DNA from 2 places in the Paenibacillus sp. IITD108 genome. Region 2 is predicted to be linked to the other one. Evidence: riboswitches for the same ligand, from Rfam matches in the RefSeq annotation. Region 2 holds a riboswitch; the other holds the start of a gene.
What was found. Region 2 has a riboswitch for ZMP and ZTP ahead of V1L65_RS15705 (bifunctional 5,10-methylenetetrahydrofolate dehydrogenase/5,10-methenyltetrahydrofolate cyclohydrolase). Riboswitches for the same ligand answer to the same signal wherever they lie in the genome.
Positions count from the first base shown of each region.

Region 1: linked by a shared signal. The riboswitch ahead of rpiB (ribose 5-phosphate isomerase B) and the one ahead of V1L65_RS15705 (bifunctional 5,10-methylenetetrahydrofolate dehydrogenase/5,10-methenyltetrahydrofolate cyclohydrolase) in region 2 are both predicted to bind ZMP and ZTP.

Region 1 is NZ_JAZHCT010000003.1:229,773-240,302, reverse strand. It holds gene V1L65_RS04135 (manganese efflux pump MntP) at 86-646, shown strand; gene V1L65_RS04130 (low molecular weight protein arginine phosphatase) at 670-1,248, shown strand; gene V1L65_RS04125 (lamin tail domain-containing protein) at 1,646-6,130, shown strand; ZMP/ZTP riboswitch at 6,196-6,276, shown strand; gene rpiB (ribose 5-phosphate isomerase B) at 6,403-6,843, shown strand; gene V1L65_RS04115 (TIGR01440 family protein) at 6,900-7,475, shown strand; gene glyA (serine hydroxymethyltransferase) at 7,542-8,789, shown strand; gene V1L65_RS04105 (peptide ABC transporter substrate-binding protein) at 9,587-10,530, shown strand, end outside.
Region 2 is NZ_JAZHCT010000016.1:141,892-152,421, reverse strand. It holds gene V1L65_RS15715 (alcohol dehydrogenase catalytic domain-containing protein) at 1-1,028, opposite strand, end outside; gene V1L65_RS15710 (DeoR/GlpR family DNA-binding transcription regulator) at 1,166-1,927, opposite strand; ZMP/ZTP riboswitch at 2,684-2,767, shown strand; gene V1L65_RS15705 (bifunctional 5,10-methylenetetrahydrofolate dehydrogenase/5,10-methenyltetrahydrofolate cyclohydrolase) at 2,842-3,705, shown strand; gene V1L65_RS15700 (cyclodeaminase/cyclohydrolase family protein) at 3,698-4,333, shown strand; gene V1L65_RS15695 (alcohol dehydrogenase catalytic domain-containing protein) at 4,422-5,516, opposite strand; gene V1L65_RS15690 (class I SAM-dependent methyltransferase) at 5,942-6,709, shown strand; gene V1L65_RS15685 (DUF4838 domain-containing protein) at 7,051-10,530, opposite strand, start outside.

The DNA.
Region 1 (10,530 bases), on a different contig from region 2:
TAAAAAGCTGTTATCAAAATCATTAAGTATGTTTGTCCCATTGTCCGCATAAGTTGGAGTAAGTCTTGCGGATATGGGGGAGATTATTTTGATAGAAGCAATTGGCGCCGGGCAAGTGATTACGCTTATTATTATTGCGCTGGCTCTAGGATTTGATGCTTTCTCATTAGGTCTGGGCATCGGGATGAGAGGCATTCGGTTGTGGCATATCGCCAGGCTAGGCTTTTTAATCGGGCTTTTCCATTTTTTAATGCCGGTATTCGGCATGATGATGGGACGTTGGGTCAATCAATTGCTTGGTGATGTTGCAGTGACGCTGGCAGGCTGTTTATTTATTCTGCTAGGGGTGCATATGATTTACAGCTCCTTCAAAAGCGAGAGCAAATCAATATTTAATCATTACAGCTTCTGGGGTATGATTGTAATAGCCTTTAGCGTAAGTGTGGATGCATTTTCGGTTGGCGTCACATTAGGCATGTTTTCAGCTGATTTTTGGCTTACAATATTATTGATAGGCATGCTGGGAGGAGTTATGTCAGTGCTTGGATTGCTGCTTGGGCGCAAGGTAAGCGGGAAGCTCGGCGAGTATGGCGAAGCTTGCGGAGGAGCAATATTGCTAGGTTTTGGCATCCTGTTTATGCTATAGCTTATAGATAGGGAGGCAGCAAAATGATGAAAAGGATTTTATTAGTATGCACAGGCAATACATGCCGTTCGCCTATGGCTGAAGCTATGCTTAGACGAATGGCAGCATATAGAAGAATTACGCTGGCGGTTCGCTCTGCAGGTGTTTCTACAATGGATGGAATGCCGATTTCGGTTCCTGCTCTGGAATCGCTGCGCAAGCGCGAAATTGAACATACAGGCACATCAAGAGCATTAACGCTAGAGGTGGTCGATTGGGCAGATCTTATTCTGACGATGACCTCCAGTCATAAGAGGAGCCTGCTGCAATGGTTTCCGCAGGCGGTGGACAAGACCTATACGCTGAAGGAGTTTGCGTATCAGGATGAGCAGCTGCTGGAAGATATAGCAGAGCTGGAGAAATTATATGGCGAGATGCAAATTCAGCAGGCGCTCGGCGGACAATTGACTGACCAGGATCGCAAAAGGCTGCTGGAGCTGGAGAAGCGCATACCGAGCTTTGATATTGCCGATCCGTTTGGCGGCTCGCAGACTATTTATGATGAGTGCTCGTTTGAGATTGAGGAAGCACTGGAGAAACTGCTGGACAAGCTGAAGAAATAATCAGCTTTAATGCATGCAATAACAGTCTATGAATATACGGTTATTATTCAACTGTATTGAAAATATGCCTTGTTTTTTATTTGAAACAGATTTTATGTGAGAGAGACGACTGTTAAAATCCGATAAATGGATGGAGGGCGTCTCTTTTTTTATATTATTTTTTTGTTAAAGATGAAGAATAAGAAGGAGTTTGCTTGCTTTTCTCGAACTACAAACAATGTCGATTAAATGGAACTTTTTATTCTTCAAATAATACATCAAATTGATTTATTATGTATGAAAAAGCAATCGCATTTAATCGATGTTTCCTATCCGAATAAGAAGGAAGGTGGATAACAGCGGCAGCTTGCAATTCATATTAATCACAATATGAAGGGAGTAATTATAATCTATGTTTATGACAAGTTGGAAACGTAAAATTTCAATGCTTCTTGCAACAAGCCTGCTAGCTGGTTCGATTGTTGTATCCGGCCAACCAGCGGCCGCCATCGGTACCGAGCCTCCCCATTTATTAATTACAGAGATAGTCCCGGATTCGGCGGATGTCGGCGTCGAAGACGGCTATGAGTTTGTTGAAATTTATAATAACTCAAACAAGCCGGTCAATATTAAAGACTATATGATTATTTATCGTTATCCCGATACAACAGCTAATGACCGCTATTGGAGGCCATTTTCATCTTCGACGGTAATACCGTCAAAAGGTGTGCTTGTGCTATGGACGATGACGGAAGCCAACCGCAATTTAACAGTTGCAAACTTCAATACTAATTATGGTACTTCACTGGTCGAAAATAGTACCCTTGTGCGTATGCCAGGCGGCATGCATGATGTGCGGGATCGTGTAATGGTGCTGGCCACCAATACCGGTTTGGAAATTGCGACTGCGCGCTATAACCAGGGAGCTATTGTAACAAGCCCGAATAAAGGTTTGCAGTATGGAACGCCAGATCCGGGAAGCAAAGCGATGAAGCTGCTTACTCCACAAGCTGTTACAGCAACTCCGGGAGTGGTGAGCGCCAATCAGGTGCCTGCCCAGCCTAATACGGTTGCCGCGGACAGTATAGCTCCAGTGGCGGTGGATTTAACTCCGGCCTCTGTTCCAGACCTAATGAAGCCGATAGAACTGACCTTGCAGGCTACCGATGACAAGATGGTGGCAACTGCAGCACTTAAATATAAGGCAGCTTCAGACACAGCATACAAAACCGCTTATATGATCAAAGGCAGCGATGATGTATATAAGCACGCGCTCAGCTATGAGGAGTGGTACGGCAGTCCGACGCTTACCTATTATTTCGAAGTGTCGGACGGCACGAATACGGTAACAACAAGCGTGAAAACGATCTCTTTAACAGGAAGCGCAGCGGCCTTGAATTTAAATGTTAAAAATTACGATACGCTGTCAGGAAGCAAGGTTATTTTTGCAGATGGCGGTTCGCCGGATAATTTAACGCTAACCATTGATGGCACAGGCGGCAACAAGGCACTGACGGGAAAAGCAACCTTGAAGTTTGATGTTCAAGGCGTCGATGCTGGTCAAAACGTTGTTACGATGGGAAGTAAGACGTTAGGCACCTTTAAGCATAAAACAAACTATGAGACGGTTTCCGTTGCGATGAATGCCGATGAGTTTGTTTTGGGAAGCGCAAATACGATAGCGATCCGGGCAGGCTCCGTGAATAGGCCTTATTTTGAAGATAATCCTGAAACCGGTCTGGATGATTTCAGCGTACGCAACATCCGCCTCGTTTTGGCAAATGGGCTGGAACTGCGAGCTGCTGGCTATACGAACACGACTACAGTTTGGAATATGGGTGATGATGGTGAGTTTCTTCCCGTTATTTACTTAAACTTTACGATTCCGAGCAATCAATGGGTACAGGATCTGCCAATTGAGAAAACGCTTACAGAAATGCCGAAGCTCGTTTTCGAGGCCAAAAGCATTGATGCCGGCCAAAATGTGATAGCAGTAGGCAATGAAGTCGTGCAGCTTATACCGAAAGGCACAACCTCGTATGCTACTGTAACCGTTCCGATGAGCCCAAGATTTTTTAAATACGGTCAAGCTAACCCTATCGCTTTCCGGGCTGGCTCTGTGAACCGTCCTTATTTTGAGAATACGCCAGAGGGCGGACTTGATGACTTCGATATTCGCAATGTACGTTTGGAATTTTCTGATGGCACGGTAGTCAGAGATCCGCAGTATGCGAATCCGACATTGAATTTTGATATGGGCGATGATGGGCGTTTCCTGCCTGTCGTTTATTTCAATTTCTCTATTCCAGAGAGCAAGTGGGAAAAGCGCCCTGTTAAAAAAGCGATTAGCAAGCCTGCTTATTTTGTATTTGAAGCAAATGGCATTGATAAAGGGCAGACCTTTGTAACGATTGGCGAGGAAAAAATAAAGATGATTCCGTGGAATACATCTGGATTTTCAACGATAGTAGTACCTATAAGCCCTGAGTATTTACAATATGGCGAAAAAATACCTATTGCTATTCGGGCAGGCTCGGGAACGAAAACCTATTTTGAGCATGATCCTGCCGAAGCAGTCGATGATTATGATATTCGTAATGTACGTCTTATTCTTTCTGACGGCACAGTAATTAGAGATCCGCTGTATGCTAGCCCGACTGTAGTTCTTGATATGGGTGACAACGGCCGTTTCTTGCCGATTGTATATTTTAACTTTCCAATACCTGAGGCAAAATGGAATGCGATTTCCTACCGGTGGAATACGGCCGGAGTGACTGACGGCCCTCATCAAGTCAAAGTAATGAAAGGAACGTCCCAGTTTACAGCTAATGTAACAACGGATAACAGCGGACCGGTTATTTCAACCAATATAGGAAATAACCAAAATTTCAAAGGTTTGTTTACGATTCAAGCCGAGGCCAGCGACGTTTCCCAGGTAGCGTCTATGGAGGTAACACTTGACGGGGCAGCAATTACAGTTCCATATACGACATCCTCAGGCCTATTAACCCCTGGAGCGCATGTGCTGAACATTGTTGCAAAGGACAAGCTGGGTCTTACGGCAACAAAAAACGTCTCATTCACAACCCCGGTTGAGAATCCGCATCAGCCGGAGCTTATAGCTCCACTGGATGGCTCGACCGATGTAAGCACGAACGCTAACTTGCAGGTGAAGGTAACGGATCCGTCGGGTGATGCGATGGAAGTGAAATTCTATCGCGGACAGCTCATTGATGCGAGCAGTGACGCTATGACGATTTACACAAATTCAGCAGATCGCGAGCCGCCGCTTACGATTGCAGCTCCAGGGGAAACCCAGCTTGGGACAGCAGATAAGTTCAAAATGTCAGCATCGGATAATACTTATATGACAACAGATTCAACGACAGCGTTCCCTTATCATCGCTTTGAGGTGGAAGTCGGCAGCCAGATTGGCACCGGTGATACCATTGAGCTGAATTGGGAAGGCCATTCGCTGGCTGGCCGCAAGGTAACGATGTATGCCTGGAGTAATACAGCTAATAAGTGGGAAGCATTAACTTCGCATATCGCTCAAAATACGAGTGATTTTGCGCTGGCTGCTTCGATAGATGCGGGCAACTATGTCAATAGCGGAAAAATTCAAGTCATGGTGCAGGATTTAATCCCTGCGCGCAGCCAGTATGATTATACTTTTGTCGTTATGCCGGACACGCAGCTTTATACAGAAATATATCCGTCTCATTTCCAGGACCAGGTCGAATGGATTCGTGATAATAAGACGGCCATGAACATTCAATATGTCGCGCATGTTGGGGACATCGTTAACACAACACCGAATTTGGATCAATGGAACAGAGCTGACCAATATATGCAGGTGCTGGAGGATGCGAATATTCCATACGGCGTTGCGGCGGGCAATCATGATGTTCATGATGGCGGCGTAACAGGCGAGCCGCCTGACTATACGCTGTTCAATCAGTTCTTTGGCGAAAATCGCTTTAAGGACAAGCCATATTACGGCGGATCTTATTTGGATAACCGGGGTCATTATGATCTGATTTCCGCAAGCGGCAACGATTATATTTTTGTTTATGTAGGCTGGGGACTTGATCAAGGCACAATCGACTGGACCAATGAGGTGCTTCAGCAATATCCTGAACGCAAAGGCGTCATCGTTACGCATGAATACTTGAATGCGCAAGCAGCGCGCTCAGCCACAGGAAACAAGCTGTATAATGAGGTAGTCGTGCCGAACTCCAATGTCGAGCTGGTTATTAGCGGACATTTTACTGGCAGTGCAGTCCGTAGCGATGCAATCGATGACAATAAGGATGGCATTGCAGATCGTACCGTGCATCAAATGCTTGCAGATTACCAAGGTGTCGGTGAAGGAGGCTCGGGTTATTTGAAGCTTCTCCATTTCGATACGCAAACGAATCGGGTATATGTGAACACCTATTCTCCCGTGCTTAATGATTATAACTACTACGAGCCTGCGAAGGATGAGTGGACGCTGACTATGAACTTGGCACCGCTTGTAAAGCGGGTAGCTACAGACAAATTCGAGGTGCGCGTATTGACCGATGAGCAAATTGGCAGCACTGTGCAAGCGGCAAGCGGCGCGACAGCTCAAGCAGCTTGGAATGGACTTGCGGCCAATGCGACCTATTATTGGTATGCAGTTGCAGAAGATTTATTTGGAGGCCGCACCGCATCCTCGCTTTGGAAATTCCAAACAGGAGCTGGGGCAGCGCTGTTAGGAGAACAAGAACAAACGATTGATGACAATGCAGAAGGGCAAGCGCCGGACGGTGAGGGCGACGATCAAGCGCCAGTGGAAGAGGAAGTACCTGATCAGGATGCCGGGAAGAACGGCGAAGATGCAGGGCAGATGGGAGAAGAGACCAGTCCGATTGCCTAATCTGCAGAATAGCCTTTTAAAGGATTGATTTTTGTCAAAATATCAGCTATGATGAAATCAAATTAAGACCCCGATGTAACTGGCGACGGAAGTGGGTAACCACGGTGGAGCATTGGGGTATACGGCCGGTCGCCTGGGCAAAGAGCAAGCATGCTTTAGCATGTTTTGCTCTTTTTTCGTTTTTCTGTCGAAAAAAAGGTATACTAGCATCATCAGGACAACCAAGTTTCATGCAACTATTACATCAAATGAATACAAGGAAGGTGCTTATGATGAAAATTATGATTGGAGCCGATCATGGCGGCTACCGTTTGAAAAATGAATTGATTTCTTTTATCGAATCGCTGGGTCACACTGTAGAGGATGTTGGCAGCAACTGCGATCAATCGGTTGACTATCCTGATTACGCACTTCCGGTATGCACAGCAGTTGCAGAAGGGAAAGCAGACCGCGGCATTCTAGTATGCGGCACTGGCATCGGCATGTCGATAGCTGCTAATAAGGTAAAAGGCATCCGCTGCGCGCTTGTGCATGATTTATTTTCAGCTAAAGCGACTCGAGATCATAATAATACGAATGTGCTTGCTATGGGCGAGCGTGTTATCGGGCCTGGACTCGCACAGGAAATTGTTCGGGTATGGCTGGAAACACCATTCTCCGAAGGCGAACGCCACGTAGGACGAATCAATAAAGTAATGAGCATCGAGCAATAGAAGCTCATTAGGAATAAGCAACTTTTCTATCTTTGATTAGCAAAGGAGCTGACAGGATGAGCAGGAATCAGGTTTTTGAACATAGCGAGATGGCTAAGCAGGTTGAAAGCATTATATTGGAGCTGGCCGCAGCTGGCAGTTTGTCCGCAGATCAATTGCTTGTCATAGGAGTAAGTACCAGTGAAGTAATAGGCAAGCATATCGGAACTAGCGGGACTCTGGAAGCAGCAGAGCAAATATATGCTGGTGTGGAAGCGGCGCGTTCGGCAATTGGCTTTTACCCTGTATTTCAATGCTGCGAGCATTTGAACCGCGCGCTGGTGCTGAATAAAGCAGCGGCCATACGATATGGTCTCGAGCAGGTACATGCAGTTCCAATACCAACAGCAGGCGGCTCGATGGCATCATATGCTTACCGTCAGCTGGACGATGCGTGTTTGGTGGAGGAAGTGCGGGCACAGGCGGCAATCGATATTGGCGACACTCTTATTGGTATGCACGTGAAACGGGTAGCTGTTCCTTTCCGTCCATCGATCAAATATATAGGGGAAGCAAGAGTAACTGCTGCTTACGCGAGACCTAAGCTAATCGGCGGTGCTAGGGCAGTATATGCATTGCCAAGCGAATGCTAGGAGAAGTGTAATAGCAAAAAAATATAAGCGATTTTAAAAAGCTGCAATTATGAGGAGGATATTCAAATGGAAAATTTGCGTAAACAGGATCCAGAGGTTTTAAAAGCAATGGGACTTGAGCTTAAGCGTCAACGTGATAACATCGAGTTGATTGCTTCGGAGAACATTGTAAGTGAAGCGGTAGTAGAAGCGTTAGGTTCAGTGCTTACAAATAAATATGCGGAAGGCTATCCGGGCAAGCGTTTCTACGGCGGTTGTGAGCATGTAGACATCGTTGAGGATTTGGCTAGAGATCGTGCTAAAGAACTATTTGGCGCTGAGCATGCTAACGTTCAGCCTCACTCTGGAGCTCAAGCTAATATGGCTGTGTATTTGGCAGCATTGCAGCCTGGCGACACGGTTCTAGGCATGAACCTGGCACATGGCGGTCACTTGACTCACGGCAGTCCGGTTAATGCTTCCGGCCTGCTTTACAACTTCGTTGCTTACGGCGTGCAAGAGGATACTTCTACCATTGATTACGAAGAAGTCCGCAAATTGGCATTCAAGCATCGCCCGCGTTTGATCGTGGCTGGCGCAAGTGCTTATCCGCGCACAATTGATTTTGAGAAATTGGGACAAATCGCTAACGAAGTTGGCGCATTGTTTATGGTAGATATGGCACATATTGCTGGTTTGGTAGCAGCTGGTCTGCACCCGAACCCAGTACCGCATGCTCATTTTGTTACAACAACGACTCACAAAACGCTTCGCGGTCCTCGCGGCGGTATGATTCTGTGCCGTAAAGCATGGGCAGCGGCAATTGACAAAGCCGTATTCCCAGGCTCACAAGGCGGTCCTTTGATGCATGTTATTGCTGCAAAAGCAGTTGCACTAGGTGAAGCGCTGCAGCCATCCTTCAAGGAGTATGCACAACAAGTCGTTACAAATGCTAAGGTTTTATCTGAAGAGCTGATTAAACAAGGCATTAATATCGTTTCCGGCGGAACAGATAACCATCTTATGCTAATCGATACTAGAAGCTTGAACATTACTGGTAGAGAAGCGGAGCATATTCTTGATGAGGTTGGTATTACTGTCAACAAAAATGCAATTCCTTTTGACCCGACTAGCCCGTTTGTAACTAGCGGTATCCGTCTAGGTACTCCTGCTGCTACTGCGCGCGGCATGAAGGAAGATGCAATGAAGGTTATCGCAGAAATTGTCGTTCTAGTGCTGAACAATCCTAAGGATGAGGCTGTGCTTGAAAAAGCTCGCGGCATGGTGCGCGGCTTGACAGAGCAATATCCGATCTATCCAGAATTGACATACTAATCCTATTTATTAAAGCCTTCGAGACTTATCGCCGCAGCAATCGCTGTGGCAGTAAGACTCGAAGGCTTTTTTGCTATTTAGGAAATTATGCATCAGTTAAAATTGTAAATAAGTATGCCGAGCTCGAATTGATCCTAATGATGCGGACACTGATGGCCGTTAGCGCTCATTTTTCGCCAACTTCCACTTTCTAGCGGACAGAAATGTCCGTTAGCGGGAAAAAAGCTAGAGAATTCGACGAAATGTTCTTCTAATGGTCATAAGTGTCCGCATACCACAACAAAAAGACTGCTTTTTGGTTCTAACGGTCATTAATGACCGCACCGCAAATAGAAGATAGGCGGCTAAATAGATGGATCATTTTAGCCCTCAAGATCCATGTACGCTACTTTCGCGGCAACGGCAAGTCTTGGAACCTTTTGTACGTATATCCCTGCTTGTACGGCTGTCTGTTTTCCACCAATTGTATATTTTAAACGGTTGTATATATTTGGATCATTGACGCCCCAATTAATAGAGGGGTATAGTGTTCTTCGTAATTAAAGAAAATGTTGCATATTGTAGAGTTTTGTCGAAATACTAACAACTGTATCCATTTCCCAGCGTACGGTAAGGTGTTGCAGATCGGCGTTCAACCACATGCGCTTTATTTGGAAAATGGAGCAAAGTTCAAGGTAAACTTCATACTGATCTCAGCAGAATACATAAAAAAATGAGGAGTATGATTTTTATTTTGTTTTTTCTTGCGGCATCGTATGCCATAAATAAACAATAAAGGGAAAAATGGGGGTATTGAAGTGAAAAGAAAGTCACTCACTACAGCAATTTCAATGCTGCTGGTCATTGCTTTGCTTGCCAGTGGATGCGTATCCAAGCCTGGTACGAATGGGGGTAATGAAGGAGAAGCGCCTACAGGCTCGAACGGTGCCTCAAAAAATGAGTTTCGTATGAATCTATCGACTGAGCCGCCGACGATGGATCCGGCACAAGCGCAGGACCAAGTATCCGCAACAGTTATTAATGGCGTATATGAAGGTCTTACTCGTATAAATGAGAAGGGCGAAGTGCTTCCTGCTGTCGCCAAGGAATGGAAGATGTCGGAAGACGGCAAAACCTATACTTTTACGATTCGTGATGATGCAAAATGGAGCAATGGGGATGCGGTAACAGCACAGGATTTTGAATATTCTTGGAAACGTGTGCTCGATCCTGATCTGAAGCCCGAGCCTTCTGCTTATGCATACTTGCTGTACTATATTCAAGGCGCTGAAGCCTATAACACAGGCAAGGGAAGCGCAGACGATGTAGCGGTTAAAGCACTGGATGAGCATACGCTGGAAGTTAAGATTAATGCGCCTACACCTTACTTTGCTAGTATTATGGCTTTCCAAACTTATTTTCCTGTCCATCAATCGGTGAAGGACAACCCGGCATTTGCTGCTGAAGCTTCAACGATGATTACAAACGGTCCATTCAAGCTTTCGGAATGGAAGAAGAATACGTCAATGACATTGATCCCGAATGAGAACTACTACGAGAAGGATCAAATCAAGCTAAGCAAGGTATACTTCACAATGGTTAACGATTCAGGCTCTGAGCTGAGCATGTATCAGACAGACAAGCTTGATTATGCAGGCATGCCGACTGGCTTGCTGCCGCTTGATCAGCTAAGTACTTTAAAAGAAAGCAATCCTAATGAATTCAATATAAAAGGTACAGCAAGCTTGTACTATTTCCTGTT
Region 2 (10,530 bases):
GCGAGTTGGTCTGCTGTACTCACTTTCTCATAGCTTTTTGGAACAATTTTGCGCAACGTATTTTGATAGTCAGGAGACTCCATTGCACGAATAACCTGCCGGAAATCATGTGATGTGCTTCTGCTGCTTCCATGCACGGTAATTCCTTTTTCAAGAATATCGCGTGTGTTGATTGGAACGAGCTCCTCCGTAACCCCCATTAAGATGAGATGTCCGCCTGGAGCAAGCATATCGATTGCTTGATTAATTGCACTTTCGCTAAATTTACCCCCAGTACATTCAATCGCAATATCGACCTTTTCAGCCTGTTCAAAATTGAAAGTCTGTACCATTTCACGGTTTGCAAAATCGAAGTTCGAAAGCTTATCTTCTATTGCTCCGAATACAGTAAGCCGATCCTTGCCGAGACCAAAGCAATGATGTACCATTGCTGCTGTCAAATAGCCAACGGGTCCATCGCCGAACACGACTGCGCTTCCGGCTGCAAGCTTTCCACTCACCATTTCAAGTGCTTGATGCGATACGGAGCATAGCTCAGCAAGTACTGCGATCTCATCAGGAATATTGTCCGGTATAGGGATGACATTCTCATGCGGCACTACTAGCCTGCTTTGCGCCATTCCGTCAATGCCGCTGGCTAGAAATCCGCCGTTCAAGCAATAATTCTCGCCGACCCCCGCTCGACATACCGAGCAGCATTCCTCTTTCGTAATTCTTCGAGTTACAAAACCTGGAAGATTAGGCACGATAACCACTCTTTGCCCAACCTGTAAATGATCAGCTCGACTTTCAATAACCCGGCCAATCCCTTCATGCAATAGTGCCATGGGCAATTTTTTTGCTAATGCTTCTGGTCGTCTTTGCCCGGTGAAATAACGCAAATCCGCATGGCAGATACTTGTTATCTCCGGCTCTACTACAACCTCCCCTTCGCTCACCTCTCTTTCGATTGTGATTTCTGAGATTTCACCTGGTTGATTCAAACGAAACACCTTAGATGTAACGTTCACTCCTATCGAACTGCTCACCTGATGCACCTCCCTTATGTGACCTGCAAGATGTATATGAAACCTCGGAAAGACTGCATCAGATTGTAATCGCAGTTCATGCCTAAAGCAATCTTAACCAAGAGACTCACCAATTTTAGAACCACCGCAAGCAAGCATTAAACCGTAATAACATCTACGCCATGCTCGTTAAATTGTTTTATATCGAACTCTGAAGCTTCATTCCCGGTAATCAAAGTATGGATAGCGCTATTAGGCGCTACCGAATGCAGCGACACCTTCCCAATTTTGCTTGAATCCGCTACAACAATTGTTTGTTGAGCCGCTTTAATCATGCCAATTTTGGTTGGGACTAGCTGAGCCTCCGGATGCATTAAGCCCAATTTGGAATGAAGGACCGGAATCCCGATAAATGCCTTGTGTACGTGAAGCGATTCCAGCACTCGATCTGTAAACATGCCGTTAAGCATATAACTTGAGGGATATAGATCGCCGCCTGTTAGAATTACTTTAATGCCCGGCGAATCTCGCAGTTCAGCAGCAACGTTCATATCGTTAGTTACAACAGTAAGATTCGTGCGGTGAACTAAATTTTTGGCGATATGAAGCGTCGTAGTCCCCGAATCAATAATGATATGCTCGCCGTCTTTAACAAGCTCTGCTGCACGCTTGCCGATGCGCATCTTCTGATCAAGCTGATCGTTGAAGCGATCGTTGAAGGAAGCCTCGACGTTAGCCCACTCATCGATCGTCACACCTCCGTGCGTTCGTTTAAGCAGACCTTCTTGTTCGATCTCCGACAGATCTCTGCGTATCGTTGCGTCATGAACAGAAAATTCATTAGCCAGTTCAGATATCGTAGCGACTCTGTTTTTCCGCACATATTCTACGATTCGCGCTTTTCTTTCAACTGCTAACACCAATACCCCTCCTTTACAAACGGATTTACAAAATGTTCATAAATGTTCATTTAAGCTTTCTTTTGCTTAATTAAAGAATAAATTCACGCAATAGATCTGTCAAGAACATTCTACAAACTTTTTTGATTGTTAATTACAACCAATGCCTCTATCGTTTGTTTTCGCCAATTGTTGAATATAAGAATTATTAATAAATTGTAAAGGGTTACATTGTTTAATATTCGCAACTTACACTCGTTATGATAATTAAACATCATTAAATAACAAAAATCAATATCAAACATCAAAAAATAAAACATTTGCATTAACAATTGCTTAACAAAACTAAATTCGCAGAATTCATAGGGATACTTTTCTCCACTCTATTTCCACTTCATTCCATAATCCTTTGCTTTCGACTATTAAAATGAATGCTAGTGCACGTTGCTGCAATTCCTGTTTGACGAATTCAATCCATTAACCTATATCAATTACACTCAGTGTAATGAAATAGAAGTGGAACAGTTTAATGGAAACATGGTCTCTTTTAATATCCAATCCAATATTTTTATTGTTTTTTGATGTTTGTCGTTATTTTGACAATACATCCACTCGTTTTATTAGTACATTATTTAATTTTATATACGCTTTTTTTTGCTCATTATGCTTATTAAGCCGCTCCATTTTATATTTTTTGTAAAGAAGCACTATATTCATAACTCATTCTTATTTGCTTTTTCTTGCAATTTTGATACGATAAGCATATTAGAATTAAAGCAGGCTGTATGTAACTGGCGAAGCAGTGGAATTGACCACAAGGGAGCATGCAGCATAAATATACCGTTCGCCTGGGGAAAAGTGTCAATCGATGCCACGCGCTTGCTGTGTGCTCGATGATGCTTTTTTTTGTATTTCATTATGAAGGAGGCAGATTGATGACGTTATTAATGAAGGCAAAAGATGCGGCAGAACAAATGTATGAACGAATGAAAACGCAAGTTGAGCAATTGCAAAGGGAGAATATAAATCCGCAAATGGCAGTTATTCTTGTAGAAGGCGATCCCGCCTCCCTTTACTATGCGCAGGCCAAGCATAAGCTCGCTTCGAAGCTAGGGGTACAGTTTATTTTGCACACCCTGGCAGCAAATACCGCCGAGGCAGCATTGCTCCAATTTATTCATGAGCTTAACATGGATACAAATGTGCATGGCATTATGGTCGAGCTGCCGCTTCCAAAGCAAATTTCAACAGCCGCTGTAGAAGCTGCTATCGCTCCCATGAAGGATATTGACGGTGTCACACCAGCTAATAAACTTGCGACAATGACAGGCGCTCCCGGATTATATCCTGCAACCCCGCAAGCATGCATTATGCTGCTTAAGCATTATGGATATTCCTTGTATGGCAAAAATGTCACCTTGGTCGGACGCGGCCAAACGGTTGGCATGCCCTTATTTCATATGCTGCAGCGTGAAAATGCAACCGTTACAGTATGTCATTCCCATACCGCCGATCTCGCTTCACACTTAGCAAAGGCTGATATCGCCTTTGTCGCAGTCGGCAAAGCGCGCATGATTGTGCCTGCGCTCGTACATTCTAAGCTTGTAATTATCGATGCGGGCATTAATGAAAACAGCGATGGCAAGATGGCCGGCGACGTTGCTAAAGAAACGGCGGATTGCGTAGAAGCGATGTCCCCTGTTCCAGGCGGTGTCGGAACATTAACAACCGCCATATTGTTCAATAATTTAATGCAAGCGGTTATGCTTCAGCAACAGGAGGCGGAGTCCAATGAGTAATCGCATTTGGGAGCAATCCATTCGCCAGTTTGTTGCCGACGCCGCCAGCGCAAAGCCGACTCCAGGCGGCGGGAGCGTTGCAGCATTAGTCGCGGCTCTTGGTGCATCAATGACAGCTATGGTTGGCAATTTGTCACAAGGAGAAAAATTTGCTGCTCATGAGCCCGAAATTACTGCAGCGATTCAAGGCATGTACAGCTTAATCCAGGAAAGCGAGAAATTGCTGGCAAAGGATATCGCCTGTTTTAACGCCTACATGAACATTTTGCAGCTAAAATGCTATTCTGCTGAAGAAAAGCTTGCAAGAAAACAAGCTTTGCAGGAAGCAACCATACAAGCGCTGCTCGTCCCTCTCCATCTTATTGAAGCCTGCAAGGACGGACTTCAGCTAACGAGCAGCATCACTGCGCAGGCTAACCGAAACGTTATCTCCGATCTGGGAATCGGCGCTATTTTGCTGGAGGCAGCTGCACAATCCGCACTTCTGACCGTCGAGATCAATATCCAAGCCTTAAAGGATAACGCGCTTAAAGATCAGTATGCGCTTCAAGCCTCCTCCCTCATGCAAGAAATCTCAGCTTTGAAGCATAACGTTATTCAGGCTGCTCGCCAGCGTATAGCAAACTGATCCAGCCTATGAGCCAAACGCAAAGAAGCAGATATCGCCATCGCCATCTGCTTCTTTGTACTATTAGTAAGGTTAATTATTAGGACTGTTACCATTCAAAATGAATAATCGTCTTTTCCCAGCTTCTGTGTGCTGCTGCAGCTTCCATAACTTTGGCGAGTTGGTCTGCAGTGCTGACATATTCAAAGTTTTCAGGAACAATTTTGTCCAGCGTTTTTTGATAAGCTGGCGATTCCATTGCTTGAATAACTTGTTCAAAATCATATGAGGTGCTTCTGCTGCTGCCGTGCACAGTAATTCCTTTTTCGAGAATATCTCTTGTATTGATTGGCACACGGTCTTCTGTTACACCAAGCAATATAAGATGTCCGCCCGGCGCCAGCATATCGATCGCTTGATTAATTGCACTTTCGCTGAACTTGCCGCCTGTGCATTCAATTGCAACATCAACCTTTTCAGCGTTTTCGAAGTCAAAGGTTTGCACCATTTCGCGATTAGCAAAATCAAAGTTTGCAAGCTTCTCCTCCATAGCGCCAAATACAGTAAGGCGATTCTGGTCAAGGCCGAAGCAGTGATGAACCATTGCTGCAGTCATATAACCAACCGGTCCATCGCCAAATACTACAGCACGGCCCTTAGCCAATTGCTCTTTAACAATAGCGAGCGCATGATAGGATACGCTGCAAAGCTCTGCCAAAACCGCAATACGGTCAGGGATGCTGGAAGGGATGCGAATCACATTTTGTTCTGGCATAACGAGTCTGTTTTGAGCCATACCATCTATTCCACTGCCCAAAAATCCGCCATTCAAGCAATAATTGTCGCTTAATCCAGAGCGGCAAGCAGAGCAGCATTCCTCTTTCGGAATTCCTTCTCTGGCATAGGCCGGCAGGTTGGGAACGATAACGACACGATCGCCAGCCTCCACCTTTGAAGAACGACTCTCAACTACTCGGCCGATCCCTTCATGAAGAAGAGCCATCGGAAGCTTTTTGGCGAGCGCCTCCGGCCGTCTTTGGCCTGTAAAATAACGCAAATCCGCGTGGCATATACTAGTTACATCCGGTTGAATTACAACCTGTTTGTCCTTCACCTCTCTTTCTATAGAAACCTCAGTAATTTCTCCGGGTTTAATTAATCGAAATACTTTTGACATAACTTTTGAATCAGATTCATTACTCATTCCGGACACCTCCTGAAGTTGTACCAAAGCTATTTATATGAAATCTCGAAGAAAGATCCGAGAGATTCACCGGATTAAATATTGCTGGGTAATTATATAATTGTTCACTTTGTGCTCATTATTGCTCAATAAAGTTCAATTACTGCTTAAATAAAGGATAAAAGTAGAGGTTGCTTCTGTCAAGATATATTTAAGGCAAAGTTTTCGCCTTGATTTTTCACGTACGTCCCAATATACTGCTCAAATGTTAATAAAATTAATATAATCCATGCTCATTTTTGTTCAACTATAACTCTATCTCATTACGGCTAGACCGGTACAGCAATTGACCAAATTCTGGATTATAGTTATATTCATTATTGAATACAAGCAATACGATGTTGCGCTAGAATGGCATTTGCGCACACATCCAAGGAGGTTATATTATGTCTTTCAGCTATTATGGTGAGCTTTGTACAGAAGTGTATGATCTAACCAAAAAGGTCGGCCAGTCTATTAATGGCGATTTGGAATACTACTATAGTAGACTCGAACAAACAGAGGGAAAGATTTTAGAAGTTATGGCAGGCTCCGGGCGTGTCACTATCCCGCTGCTTGAAAAGGGACTAAATATTGAAGGAACCGATTACTCTTCGCAAATGCTTGCATCTTGCCGTAATCGCTTAGCCGAGCGCGGCCTGCATGCTAATCTATATGAAGCCGATTTGCAAAAGCTGTCTTTACCGCATAAATACGCGGCCATTATTATACCTGCTGGCTCTTTTCTTCTAATAGAAGACCGCGAGCAATCACTTCAAGCCCTTAAGCGGCTATATGATCACCTTCTGCCCGGAGGACGGCTCATCCTGGACTTGTTCCTGCCTGACAATCAATTTGAAGCTGGTCAAACAAGCCCGATCTCGACCTATCATATGCCGGACGGCGATATGATTACGATGGAAAGCACATTAGTGGAGACAAGCTTCTTCCACCAATATAAGGTCTCTTACTTGAAGTATGAAAAATGGCGCGAAGGCGCGCTTATTCAAACAGAGCTGCAGCGCTTCGCCCTTCGCTGGTACGGTATAGAAGAATTTAAACTCTTACTTGAGCATATCGGGTTTCAAGATATCGTTATTTCCGCCGATTTTGAATACGGCAAAACGCCTGATTCGAATAGCGAATGCTTTGTTTATGAGGCTGTAAAGCCATAATCACGAGGAAGAGCAAGGCGGTCCAGCACCTTGCTCTTCTTCATTTGTCTTCAGTCGACGTAATGCCTTGCCACAACTAACGCTAAGTAAATGCATTTTGTGCATCTAGTTTCCCCTTTTTTATCGAAAAAACGATTCTAAATGAATTTCATGCTTTTAGTTTTATTGAAACCTCGCCCTCTCCCCATTTCACGGCTCTCCCGCCGCCATTCCCGCCGCATACGCAACCAAATGGGGCTGCCCAGTAGTCAGTATACACTGACTTTCTGGGCAGCCCCTTCTTTATTCTTGATATGTTTCTGCGTTTTCGTTACGTATCTACTCTATTATTCATCGCATTATCAATCCTTCTTCACTGTTACGCTTCTCACTGCACTGGAAGTCACACCCGCATCATTGATAAGCTCCACGCGATACTCATACGTACCGGCTGGCTTGCCATTGATCTGTGTCTGTGCTGTCTGTACGCCTGGCGTTGCCGCAACAAGAGACTGCTCATTGATCAGTACTCCGTTCTCGTACAAACGATACATGCTTCCGTTTGTTCCCCACCACATATTCATTGTTATCGTGTAATTGCCGTCTCCATCCCAGTTGTCATCAGAGAGAACCGGAACACCCGGCGCTGCATCAGTCACCGTGACAGTCAATGTATTACTGGTCGTCACTCCAAAACCGTTGATCAGTTCTGCGCGATACACATAGACACCGTTCGCTCGTCCGCTAATAGCGGTTGCCGTCGTTTGCGCTCCCGGCGACTGATCGCTCAGTAATTTTGTTTCTATTAATACATCGTTCTCATACAAACGGTAAACAGAACCATTGTTTCCCCACCACATATTCATGGTAATGGTATAATCGCCATCGCGAAGGCCAGTATCATGACCATTATTATCGGACAATGTCGGCTTGCCCGGAGCAGCATTGCTTGCCGCGGCGCCGACAATTTCAACCAAAGCTCCCTCTGCTGCGTACGTGCCATAGGCTGCGCCAATGACTGCTGTACCTGCTGTTTTATACAGTACAATGCCATCAGACAGCACTTCAGCAACTGTGTTATCTGAACTTGAATACACAACCTCTGTGCTTACATTTTCATGTGTGCCGTCACTGTAAACAGCATGAACCGTTACCTGTCCCGAACCGCCTGCCGATGCGGACAAATCCAGGCCGTTCAACTCCAGACGAAGCAACTGCGGTCCTTCATTTGTATTCGATACAACCAATTCATATGAAGCTGTCATTCCCTCATAGGCTGCAGTTATCGTCGTTGTACCTGACGTCTTCGCCGTTACAACACCACTAGCGCTCACCTCTGCCACCTCTGGATTGCTGCTTGTGTACGCAACTCCATCAGCAGCTGTCACTTCTTCACTGCTGTCATCGCTGTACGCAGCCGTCACTTGCAGTTGCACCGTCTCATTGACTTCCATCGAAGCAAGAGCGCCGACGATTTGAATGCTTTGCAGTGTTGGCTCTTCCTCTTCAGAGACTATTTCCAGTCGGATATCATCAAACCATATCGGTGAGCCTGCGTTTGCAGGTATGCGCACATATACTTGTAAAATCTCGGTCTGGCTTCGCGGAGTCAGCTCCATTTCGTAATAAACCCAATCTGCCGCACCTTGAATCCCGCTTGCCCACTTGTAGCTTATTGTCGCTCCCGCATTGTTCGTTTCCCTTAGTCCAAAATCCACATCACCTGACGGACTGTAGATCCAGCCACTAAGAAGATACGTCTTGCCCGGAATAACCGCAACATCGTTGGATCGACTTTGCTTCACCGCAGAACCTGGCACAAACTTGAAAGAATAATTTCCGTCATGAGCTTTGTCATCAACACGTCCCACGTCATTACTGCTTATTCTCCACTCTGTCGGAATTGCCGGGTTATCGGGCATCCCGTTCTCAAAACCCGGATTTCCAATCAGGTTGCTGGTATAATCTACTTGAAAATCAAAAGCTTTTACCAACACACCGCCTATGTTGACTGTTAATGCAGCATCATACCGATCTTCTTCCAGTCCCGGAGTAATGGTCAGATTGCCTGCAACGGTAATTTTTTCACCGGCAGGGATCTGAATCGGGTTGTTAAAAGCCAACTGCATCCCTTCCGGCACTATGCCTTCCAATGAGAGCTCAAGCGGCTGCGTTTCTTTGTTGTGCATGGTAATCGCAATCGGATGCGTTCCCCTGACACTCACACGTATATCATTCGAATCCAATTGCACGGTAAGGGATTGGTTCAATATTTTATTGCCATCATTATAGAGGACATCGACAAGCTCGCTCGGCTGACCCTCTTCTATCCGCTGTTCCAATAGAGCCAGGAATTGACCTAATAGTTGTATATAAGAGGCCGGTTCATTTTGATCATAATGCCTTTCCGCCAGATCCAGATGCTGCAGCAGGGCGGATGCAAGTACCTCTTCATCTTCAGCCAACAGATTAACGAGCGGTCTCAAATCTCCCACAGAAGATGCGGATTGATACACAACTACATCATCCAAATACACAGGAACGTCTTCCGTACTGCTAATCTGTGTATTGATCAAAATACTGGTAAGGTCGCCGCCATTAAAATGCTCCGGCAATTCTTCCAGGAAATTTACAGTTGCCCATGTTCCGGCTGTATCTGCAAAAGCAACTCTATCCGATCTATAGACAAGCTTTTTTCCGGCAGTGTTATAGGCCTCAATAACAACTTGCAGTGTTCCGCCGCTCTCCGACCCCTCAGGAGTATAATAACGAACCGAAGACGCCAATAATCCCGGCGTGACCGGAATCGTTTGATACACGCCGCCGGCCAGCGTATTCTCAAAAAGCATACTGCTATTTCCCTGCTCATCCGTCACCCTCGTAATTTGTGCAGATTGATGCGGGTTCCAAATATTCCAGGAATCAGGCTTGTCGTCCCCTAATTCAAACGATGGATTAATCGACAGCGATGTCACTGAGTCAAGTGACAGCAGCAGTCTTGAAAACTCTCTCAGTTTAGGCGCTTCATAACTTTGCAATAAGGATTGCAGCTTATTTGTTATCGTCCCGCCCTCAGGCTCATATTGCTCAATATATTTCACCAAGTTCCAGAACTCATATGCATTCCAACCCGACCAGCTCTCTCCCACCGGAGTAGCAGGATATCGCAATGCAGGGATCTCCTCGTATTCTGCAAGCAATTCATTGCGCCGTTGAACCACATTCAATCGGAATTCCAACGTCTGCTCCAACTCATCCAATATGTCCAAAGCTTCCTGCTCTGTTGTCGGCTGTTCTATTTTGCCCGGATAACTTAAAACTGAAATTTCATAGTATTCAAACTGATGAAGCAACTGCTCCGCCCGTAATTTTTGCTTTTCCGTTTCGGCTTTGGCGAGCACCGAGTCCAGTAACTCCCTGCTTCTCCGAATCTCATCTTTCGCTAGTGCAAGGTATCCATTCTCATTAAACGATAAATAAATATAGTCCTTGGATATTTGGAACCAACCTGTATTTACCGCTTTCTCATACCAAAATGTTTCCCATATTTCAAAATATTCCTTCAGATCGGCAGCAGCTTCCTCACCAACAGCGCGTTCATACCAATGTTGTAAAAGTTCATCCACATCTTGATCCCGATTCCATTGCAATTTTGCAATAATCCATGGCTGAGGTCCATCCCCAAGTATAGGATGCATATCCCAATGATGCACCAGAACATTGTTTTCCTCCGCATATTCATATAAATCAGCCAGCAAATGCGGATACACACGAGGCAATGGGTAGTGGTAACTTAACATATAATCATACCAACCCAGTTGCGAAGCAACCTCGCTCCACTG